DNA from 3 places in the Paenibacillus sp. TSA_86.1 genome. Region 3 is predicted to be linked to each of the others. Evidence: riboswitches for the same ligand, from Rfam matches in the RefSeq annotation. Region 3 holds a riboswitch; each other region holds the start of a gene.
What was found. A riboswitch is a leader RNA that binds a small molecule or an ion and turns the genes downstream of it on or off. The one in region 3 is predicted to bind S-adenosylmethionine.
Positions count from the first base shown of each region.

Region 1: another riboswitch for S-adenosylmethionine. It lies ahead of metA (homoserine O-acetyltransferase MetA); the one in region 3 lies ahead of mmuP (S-methylmethionine permease).
Region 2: another riboswitch for S-adenosylmethionine. It lies ahead of ACUTVW_RS18650 (methionine ABC transporter ATP-binding protein); the one in region 3 lies ahead of mmuP (S-methylmethionine permease).

Region 1 is NZ_JBQZGE010000001.1:783,083-786,365, reverse strand. Features, by position in the region: gene ACUTVW_RS03680 (aminotransferase class I/II-fold pyridoxal phosphate-dependent enzyme) at 1-982, opposite strand, end outside; gene metA (homoserine O-acetyltransferase MetA) at 1,007-1,924, opposite strand; SAM riboswitch class I at 2,052-2,175, opposite strand; gene corA (magnesium/cobalt transporter CorA) at 2,635-3,283, shown strand, end outside.
Region 2 is NZ_JBQZGE010000010.1:113,464-116,746, forward strand. Features, by position in the region: gene ACUTVW_RS18640 (COX15/CtaA family protein) at 1-252, shown strand, start outside; gene ACUTVW_RS18645 (Cthe_2314 family HEPN domain-containing protein) at 539-1,258, shown strand; SAM riboswitch class I at 1,436-1,574, shown strand; gene ACUTVW_RS18650 (methionine ABC transporter ATP-binding protein) at 1,696-2,730, shown strand; gene ACUTVW_RS18655 (methionine ABC transporter permease) at 2,730-3,283, shown strand, end outside.
Region 3 is NZ_JBQZGE010000025.1:33,483-36,765, forward strand. Features, by position in the region: gene ACUTVW_RS26230 (GerAB/ArcD/ProY family transporter) at 1-301, shown strand, start outside; gene ACUTVW_RS26235 (Ger(x)C family spore germination protein) at 298-1,500, shown strand; SAM riboswitch class I at 1,638-1,739, shown strand; gene mmuP (S-methylmethionine permease) at 1,831-3,225, shown strand; gene mmuM (homocysteine S-methyltransferase) at 3,222-3,283, shown strand, end outside.

The sequences.
Region 1 (3,283 bases), on a different contig from region 3:
GACTTTCAGCAAATGCAATTAACTCGATATGGCGCAGCAATGGTTCTACATAGCGTGCATCCTTCACTTTGAATGAGAAAATACCTGTATTACCGGAGGATTGCTTCTGCTGAATCTCATATCCAGGATGATCGGACAACCCCGGATGAAATACCTCGGCAACGGCCGGATGTTCCAACAGGAATTTCGCAATGGTGAGTGCGTTATACTCATGACGTTCCATGCGTAGAGCCAGCGTTTTCATGCCTTTCATTAATTGATAGGAATCACTTGGCGATAACACGGCTCCAATGGAGTTATGAAGGAATGCCATCTCTGCAGATAGGGCCTCACCTTTGGTAATAATTAATCCAGCGAGCACATCATTATGTCCACCCAGATATTTGGTCGCACTATGAATGATAATGTCGGCTCCGAGTTCAATCGGACGTTGGAAGAATGGGGTTAGAAGCGTATTGTCCACAATGGTCAGCAGGTTGTGCGTTTTTGCCCAGGAAGCAACGGCTTCCACATCTGTAATCATCATGAGTGGATTCGTTGGTGTCTCGATGAATATGGCCTTTGTATTCGGCTGACGGATGTTCTCCAGTGCTGCAAGATCATTGGTATCCACATAACTTGCCGTTACACCAAACCGGGACAAAATCCGTTCAAGCAGACGATACGTACCGCCATACAGGTCAAGAGAAACGATCAGATGATCCCCTTGACTGAACAAAGCAAAGATCGTTTGTAGCGCTGCCATACCTGAGCTACAGGCAAAGCCTGCATCTCCTGACTCAAGCGCCGCTGCTGCTTCCTCAAGCACTTTACGTGTTGGATTTGTTGTACGAATGTAGTCAAACCCCGTGCTTTGTCCCAGCTTCGGGTGACGAAACGCCGTGGATTGATAGATCGGAAAGTTAACAGCACCTGTTACCGGTTCATTGATGGACCCAATTTGAGCTAGACGGCTTTCCATTTTCAACTTGTTATCATCCATTACTGTATCCTCCTGTAATCTCGATTAGATTTGTGGGCCAATATCGTAAGGCGTTTCCTGATACACATAGTAATTGAGCCAGTTAGAGAATAATAAGTTAGCATGCGCACGCCATGTAGCTGGAGGTACACGGGATGGATCATCATTTGGATAATAATTCTTCGGCAGCGCGATATCCAATCCCTTGGCAACATCACGATCATATTCCCATTTTAATGAAAATGGATCATACTCGGCATGTCCTGTCGCAAAAATTTGCTTCCCATCCTTGGTCGCAACCAGGAATACCCCTGCTTCTTCGGACTCTGCCAAGATCTCAAGTATATCGTTTTTCTCGATATCCTCGCGTCTTACCTCGGTATGGCGGGAGTGTGGAACGTTGAAAACTTCATCAAACCCGCGCATCAATGCAACATGAGATTTGTTCGTTGTATGTGGAAATACGCCAAAACACTTTTCATCCAGAGGAACTTTGGGTACATCAAAATGGTGGTATAAACCTGCCTGTGATGCCCAACATATATGCATCGTTGAGGTCACGTTGGTTTTGGTCCATTCAAAAATTTCCTGAATCTCTTCCCAATAGTTCACATCCTCAAAATCCATTTGCTCCACCGGTGCACCGGTAATGATCATACCGTCAAAACGACGGTGCCGGATTTCATCAAACGTTTTGTAAAATAGATCTAAATATTCCTGGGATGTGTTCTTGGACGTGTGCGATTTGGGATGCACCAGCACAACATCGACTTGAATCGGTGTGTTACCCACCAGACGCAGCAATTGCGTTTCGGTCGTTTCCTTTGTAGGCATCAGATTCAGTATGGCTATGCGTAACGGTCGAATATCCTGCTTGTACGCAGATGATTCGTCCATGACGAAAATATTCTCCCCTTCAAGCACTTCTTTTGCTGGCAGTGTATCCGGAATTTTAATTGGCATGGTGAGTCGACTCCTCCTTTTTCATAGGTCGCATTGGGTACAAAAATCACGTTCTGAGAAGTTGGGGCATATGACAAAGACCTCTCTCGGATTCCGAGAAAGGTCATATGTAAACAGATATGCGCCTCTCTCATCTCTCAGTTACAACAGCACCACAAGGGTGCTTGGTCGCTGCAAGAATTAGCACCGTGCGTTATTCGCCGGTTGCCGGGTTTCATCGGGCTGGTCCCTCCACCTACTCTTGATAAGATTTCGCTGTATTCAATTATAATTCAAATATATTAACTTTTACTTTAAAACATTACCGCCCTCACGTCAAGAACCAGTTGTTTGATTTGGGCTTGCACTCGGAACCGTTCATCCTCTGTTTTCATACACTGCCTCAGAGCGCGAAATAGACACATTTTTGCGCTTGAAAGCACTCTGGACCAGCGGTATACTATACAAGTGTTTATAAACCCTTATGTGAGAGGTGACATATTAAATGGATGGCGACCCGAGGCCCAACTGGCAGTCGAATTCCGAACAACTGCATAGAGAATTGACATCAGCATGTCGGCAACGGGACGTTTCTTCCGTTTGATTATAGATTGATGAACGCAGTACAGCCCTGATTATCAGGCTCCGCTGCCGACCGGCTGATCTGTTCTTTTGCGCCCATATTAATGATGAAATCCGCCAAGATGGCGGGTGCAGAAGGAGTAGATAACATGAAAATCCGGTTGGTTAACAATGGTGTATTTATCCCGGTGGATGACATTCAGCAAGCGCTGACTCCACCAACGGAAGGATTTTACTGGATTGATGCGGACGTGGACGATCTGGCTGTACTTCAGCCGCTCTTTTCCATGCATGATCTGGCTGTGGAGGACTGCTTGAGTGATGAGGAGCAGCGTCCGAAGATTGAAATTTATGAGAACCATTATTTTATCGTTATTAATAGCATTCGTTTTGATGATGAAGAAATTTTCCTGAGAGCACTCAATCTCTTTCTCGGCAGACATTTTATCATCACGGTTACCAAACAAAAAATCAGCGAATTACGTACATTGAAGCCTATTCTCTGGGAACAGGAGATCAGCAGCCCTGATCGCCTGCTTTACCTGCTGGTTGACTTGATCGTAGATAATTACTTTACCGTTGGAGATCGAATTGAGGCGCGAATTGAGAAGCTTGAGGAAGACATCCTGATGCATACCAAAAAGTCACACCTGAGTGAGATTATCGGTCTGCGAAGCGAAATTTTGTGGCTAAAAAAGGTACTGGGTCCTCAAAAAGAGGTCATCAACACACTGAACAAAAAAGATCTGCGTCTCATTGATGATCAGCTGCAGAAATACTTCAGTGACATCTATGAGA
Region 2 (3,283 bases), on a different contig from region 3:
GCGATCCTGGGACATTTTGCTTATCGTAAACATCCGGATAATCGCGAATTGCGGACACTGGGTGTGTTATCCGTCGGTTTGATCCTGATGCAAGTGGTCATCGGTATGATCATGATGTGGACGATCAGCCGTCCGGAAATTTACATGTTTGTTGCGCTGGCACATATGCTGGACATTGCCATACTGTTTGGTATTCTGACGTACATGAGCTTCCTTGTGTACAAGCTGCACCGTCCGGCGAACCGTTTCTAAACAGCTTATGAATTTTGTATTTACCAAGAAAGGTTAGTGCATTGTTCCGAAACTGCGCTGGGCCATGTTGGAAAGTCCACCATCCGGTGATGTAGATCATTGGAGAGGTGGACTTTTGTTTGATGTTGAAGGTTGCAGGGCAACCTAAACCAAGTTGTCCTGATCAGCGAATGATGAACGCTATTTCTAAATTTTTGCTTAAGTATAGGCTTAAGCTGCATCTTCAGCTGTTCAACAGCTGTGAAGTCATATATTTTGCTTCATCAGTGGAAAGAGGAGGCCATCTATGCTGCGTACTTTATTAGGAGAAAAGCCACGAGTGAATCAGGGGAAATTGAAGGAAGCTATGGATACCATGGCGTTCACACTCGAGTCTTTTGAGAAACAGATGTATATAGACCATGATCCGAACCACGATTATCGGAAATTGTATGTATGGACGCAGGGACTTATATCCTCGTTGGATGAACTGGAGCAGAGTTATTTTGCAGCCGCCCATTTTCGCAGAAAAGTGGTAGCTGGTTCTACGGGAGATATGAGCTCTGCTGAAAAGGCGGAGTATGCTCGGTACGTTTATTTTTACAAAGATGCATTTATTCGTTGTTTCGCTATTCTGGATAAATTAGGTACCGTATTAAATGAGATTTTCCAATTAAACACCTCTAAAACAAAGGTTCATTTCTCCTATTATACCGTTCTAAGGCAATTTGATTATTACCGCGACCATCATGAATTGGCACAGCAATTAATTAAGATTAAGGAAGCCTATCGGGAGCCGATGAGCAAACTGCGCAAGAGACGTAATATGGAGATTCACTACATGAACTCTGAGATGCAGGATGACTTGTGGCAGTTACATCAGACGATGCGCGGAAAAGTAAAGCTCGAGGATCTGGATCAGCATCTTCTGGAGATGCAGCAGGGTGTGGATATGGTCTGTGAGACGCTGAATATGGCATATCGATACATTAATCGAATCTGGCGTAAACAGATGATGAAACGTTAAACGGATGCGTGTATTTGAAATAAATAATACCATTTGACAAATCGGAATACTTTGAATTATACTGAGTTCCAGATCGAAACTTACAAGGAATCTTGTCTATAATACAGCATTTGATGCAGTTCGGTCATTATACATGATGAACTACATGAAACTATATAAACCTACAATTTTATATTTCTCTTATCGAGAGTGGCGGAGGGACAGGCCCGATGAAGCCCGGCAACCGATCTGTGATGATGGCATAATGCCTCTCATTGCAGGTGTTAGGTGCTAATTCCTACAGAATCATGTGTGGCATGATTTTGGCAGATGAGAAGGTCATTTCACGTGAAGAGCCATCTTTGTATCTGCAAAGGGGTTCTTTTTTGCATAGAAAGGGGAGTTTTCCCTTCCTTCGGGTAAAGATATATGTAGGTGATGGGGAAGGAGCAGTACTATTGATTGAACTGGTTGGATTAACCAAAACATATGGCAGACGTGCCAAAGCAACGACTGCGTTGTCAAACCTTGATCTGAGCATTCAGAAGGGTGAAATATTCGGCGTAATTGGTCACTCCGGTGCGGGGAAAAGTACTTTGATTCGATGTATCAATTTGCTTGAGCGCCCGACGGAGGGGGAGGTTTGGGTGGATGGTATGAACCTGACCGAGCTTAGCAAAGGCGAATTGCAGCAGCAAAGACGCAAGATCGGGATGATCTTTCAGCACTTTAATCTGCTGTCTTCTGCAACGGTGTACGACAATGTCGCTTTTCCATTAAAACTGGTGAATACACCTAAGGATGCGATTGATCGCAAAGTGAAGGAAATGCTGGCTCTGGTGGGTCTGGAGCAGCATAGCAGCAAATATCCGGCACAGCTGTCCGGTGGACAGAAGCAGCGGGTAGGCATAGCGAGGGCGCTTGCAAGTGATCCAAGTGTGTTGCTCTGCGATGAAGCAACTTCAGCACTTGACCCGCAGACAACGAATTCGATTCTGAAGCTGTTGCTGGATATTAACGAGAAGTATAACTTGACCATTGTGCTGATCACTCACGAGATGCACGTCATTCAGAACATTTGTGATCGAGTGGCTGTTATCCATCAAGGCGGTATCGTAGAACAAGGGCCAGTAACGGAAGTGTTCTTGAAACCGCAGCATGCGATTACAAGAGATTTTGTCTCACGTGACAGCGAAGGTGGACTGGCACTGGAAGAGACGGTTTTGGCGAATGCCGGAACGGAGCTGCCAGTAGGTGTATCCTCCAAGCTGGTGAGGATTTCATTTCTCGGAGATAAAACGTATGAAGCGATTCTGTCGAGAACGGTTCGCAAAACAGGTGTGGATTTTGCTATATTGCAAGGCACCATCTCTACCATCAAACAGGTTCCTTATGGTCAACTGACGGTGCGTTTCGAAGGTGACTCCCGTGCGATGGAGCAGACCTTGTCTGAACTAACCGCAGAAGGACTTGATGTGGAGGTGTTGCGATAATGGATTTTTCCAAAGTACGCTGGGAAGAGGTTGGCACGGCTTCCATTGAGACACTGCAGATTTTAGCAGCTGCCGGTTTGTTTACCGTCATTCTGGGGTTGCCGCTTGGTGTAATACTGTTTATGACAGGCCGCTCGGCTTCACCGAAATCAAGAATAACCTACGTTATTTTATCGATCATTGTTAATATTTTGCGATCTGTACCTTTCATCATATTAATTGTTGCTCTTATTCCGTTTACACGTACGCTTGTGGGTACGGCGACAGGTGTACTTGGTGTCATTCCACCGCTTGTCATTTCGGCCGCTCCGTATTTTGCACGTCTGGTGGAGAATACGTTGCGTGAAGTGGATCGCGGTGTCATTGAAGCAGCACAGGCAATGGGGGCGTCCACAGGACAGATCGTCAGACGGGTGTTACTGCCCGAGGCGTTACCTGGCTTGCTTGCCGGAGTTACGATTACCATCGTTACGCTGGTGTCTTATACGGCGATGGCGGGGATGGTTGGCGGTGGAGGTCTGGGAACACTGGCCATTAACTATGGATACTATCG
Region 3 (3,283 bases):
TGAACGCTTCGAATCCTTGTTGTTGGTGATATGGATTTTGCAGATTTTCTCGACTTTTGCCATCACCCATTACTGTGCTTCGGTTGGCATCCGTGATCTGTTTAAAGCCAAGAAGATGCGAACAATCATGTACGTGCTTCTGCCATTCATCTATCTAACGGCCATGATCCCCAAAAATGTATATGAAACATTTGCCCTCGGTGACATGCTGGGTAATGTTTCTGTCGTTTTGTTTGCCATTATGCCTCTGGTATTGCTGCTGCTGAGCATTATTCGTAAAAAAGGAGGTAAACACGCATGATTTCACTTCGGTTGTGGCTTCGTATCATCTGTGCGTTACTGATTCTTAGCCTCATTTCAGGATGCTGGAGCAGCCGGGAGATTGAAGATTTAAGTCTGTATGTTGGTCTCGGAATTGATGTCGGTCAAGAAACAAAATTTGAAAAAAAAATAGCTGCCCAGGGAGGGAACTACCCCAAAGAGAACAACGTCACCGCAACTGTTCAGATTGCTCCAGGGAAATCGAGTAGTCAGCAGAGCGATGAGGGAGGGTCACCTTCTTCTGGAAAATCATCCTACTCCAATGAACAACTTACCGGGGATTCGTTGCTTCAAATATTTCGTCAGTTTTCCTTGCGCCGAGATCGTCCGCTCATTGGACATCATCTGAAAGTGATCGTCATTTCCAAAGATATTGCTAAAAAGTATGGACTACAACAGTTGCTTGATTTTGTGCTGCGGGATAACGATATTCGCCCCAATTGCCTTGTGCTGATTAGCCATCACCGTGCGCTGGATGTACTCACTTCAAAAGATCCTTCCCGGATTCCGGCCTTTTATCTTACGGGAATCACAAATAATTCGTATATATCCAATAAGATACTGGAGCCTGTCTCGCTTGCCAAACTGGATGCGGAGATGCAGTCTGGCTCCAGCTTTCTACTTCAAAACGTGTTGAATGCGGACGGTGAGGATAAGTTTTCCGGGGGCAGCATCTTTAAAGCGAAAACAACGAAATTTATCGGGGAGCTTAACCAGACCGACCTGGAAGCATTATCTTGGATTATGCCTAAGGAACATGGTGGGGTCATCAAAACATATAGCAAAGAAGGCTTCACAATTCTCTATGAAATCAAGAAAAAGACCACAAAAATTATTCCGAAGGTGGTTCACGGCGACATTTCATTCCATGTCAAGGCAGAATCCGAGGGTTGGTTAATGGAGGATTGGCGTACCCCTGAAAAAGAAGAGAAGGGTGCATATCTGAAGGAACTGGAGAAGGATTTCGCCAAAATCGTAGATCAACAGATTGATCAAATGCTCTATAAACTTCAGCATACGTACAAAGCTGACGTTGCCGGTTTTCGGGATAGCATCCGAATCCATTATCCAAAAACGTGGAAAAAAGTAAAAGATAACTGGGATGAAGTATTTGCGACGGTACCTATTACGTATGAGATTAAAACGAGTATTGTGAATCCGGGATCTTCCACAGAGTAGTCGATACTCCCCAACCGGAATGCTTAATGTGTTAACTTGGCACCATGGGGTGTTGAAAGCTTTGCTTGAGTCAGACGTAGTGTTTATTTAAATGTTGACACATCAGGCAGCAGTCGATATAGTTATACAAAATCATTTTCTTATCCAGAGAGGTGGAGGGACTGGCCCTTAGAAACCTCAGCAACAGATCTGAAGGATACTGTGCTAATTCCAGCGGGTGAAAGCCTGATAGATAGGAGCGTTTGTTTTTATTTGTCAGTAGTGGCGCACTCTTCGGGAAGAGTGGGTCTTTTTTGTTTGTTCTGGATGAAGGAGCGGGGAGCAGGTTATATGGAGAATAGCAACGATAAAGGTCAATTTCAGCGAAAAATGCAAACCAGGCATGTGGTCATGCTCTCTCTTGGAGGCGTCATTGGAACAGGTCTGTTCCTTAGCTCGGGGTATACCATCCAGCAGGCTGGACCACTTGGTACGATTCTGTCCTATCTGATTGGTGCATTGGTGGTGTATCTGGTGATGCTCTGTCTTGGCGAACTGTCAGTACATATGCCAGAGACGGGTGCATTCCATAGTTACGCAGCCAAATATATAGGACCAGCTACAGGATACACCGTAGCCTGGTTATATTGGCTTACGTGGACCGTGGCACTGGGTTCGGAATTCACAGCCGCCGGGTTGCTCATGCAGCGCTGGTTTCCATCCGTGAACGTGTGGATCTGGAGTGCGTTATTTGCGCTGATGATTTTCCTCTTTAATGCATTCACGGTAAAACTGTTTGCAGAATCAGAATTTTGGTTTTCTTTGGTGAAGGTGATGACGATTGTGCTCTTTATCATTCTCGGTGGTGCTGCAATGTTTGGCATTATTCCAATGGCGGATGCGGAACCAGCTCCGTTCTTCTCCAACATTACAGCGTCAGGGTGGTTCCCATATGGAGCCACTGCGATTTTCATGACGATGCTGGCTGTCAATTTTGCCTTTTCAGGTACAGAACTAATTGGTATTGCCGCAGGGGAAACGGAAAATCCGGAGAAAACGATCCCGAAAGCGATCCATACCACGTTGTGGCGTTTAATCATTTTCTTTATTGGTACAATTGTCATCCTGTCTGCTCTTCTGCCGATGTCGGATGCGAGTGTGCTGGAAAGTCCGTTTGTGGCGGTCATGGAGCGGATCGGTGTTCCGTATGCGGCAGATGTAATGAACTTTGTTATTTTAACAGCGATACTTTCAGCAGCTAACTCGGGGCTATATGCTTCCTCACGGATGCTCTGGTCATTGGCGGATAAAAAAACCATCTCCCCATGGTTTGCTCGTCTGACCAAACGAGGTGTGCCATTCAATGCGCTTGTGCTTAGTATGGCTGGTGGTGCACTGGCTTTACTGTCCAGCATCATTGCGCCAGGGACGGTTTATATTACGCTCGTCTCCATCTCGGGTCTTGCTGTAGTGGTCGTGTGGATGAGCATCAGCGTGTCTCAATACATGTTTCGTAGACAGTATCTGCGGGAAGGACATAACGTGAAAGACCTGGTTTATCGAACGCCATTATATCCAATCGTACCTATCGTTTCATTTGTATTGTGCCTTGCATCCTGCATTGGTATAGCTTTTGACCCAACACAACGGATTGCTTTATACTGTGGTATTCCATTCATTATTTTGTGTTATATCGTGTATTATTGGACGGATCGTACGAAGAAGAAAAGAGGGCTGACTTCATGATTCAACGTGAGCAAACGAATGATATCAATGCAATACAGCACATTCTGGACAAGTATCC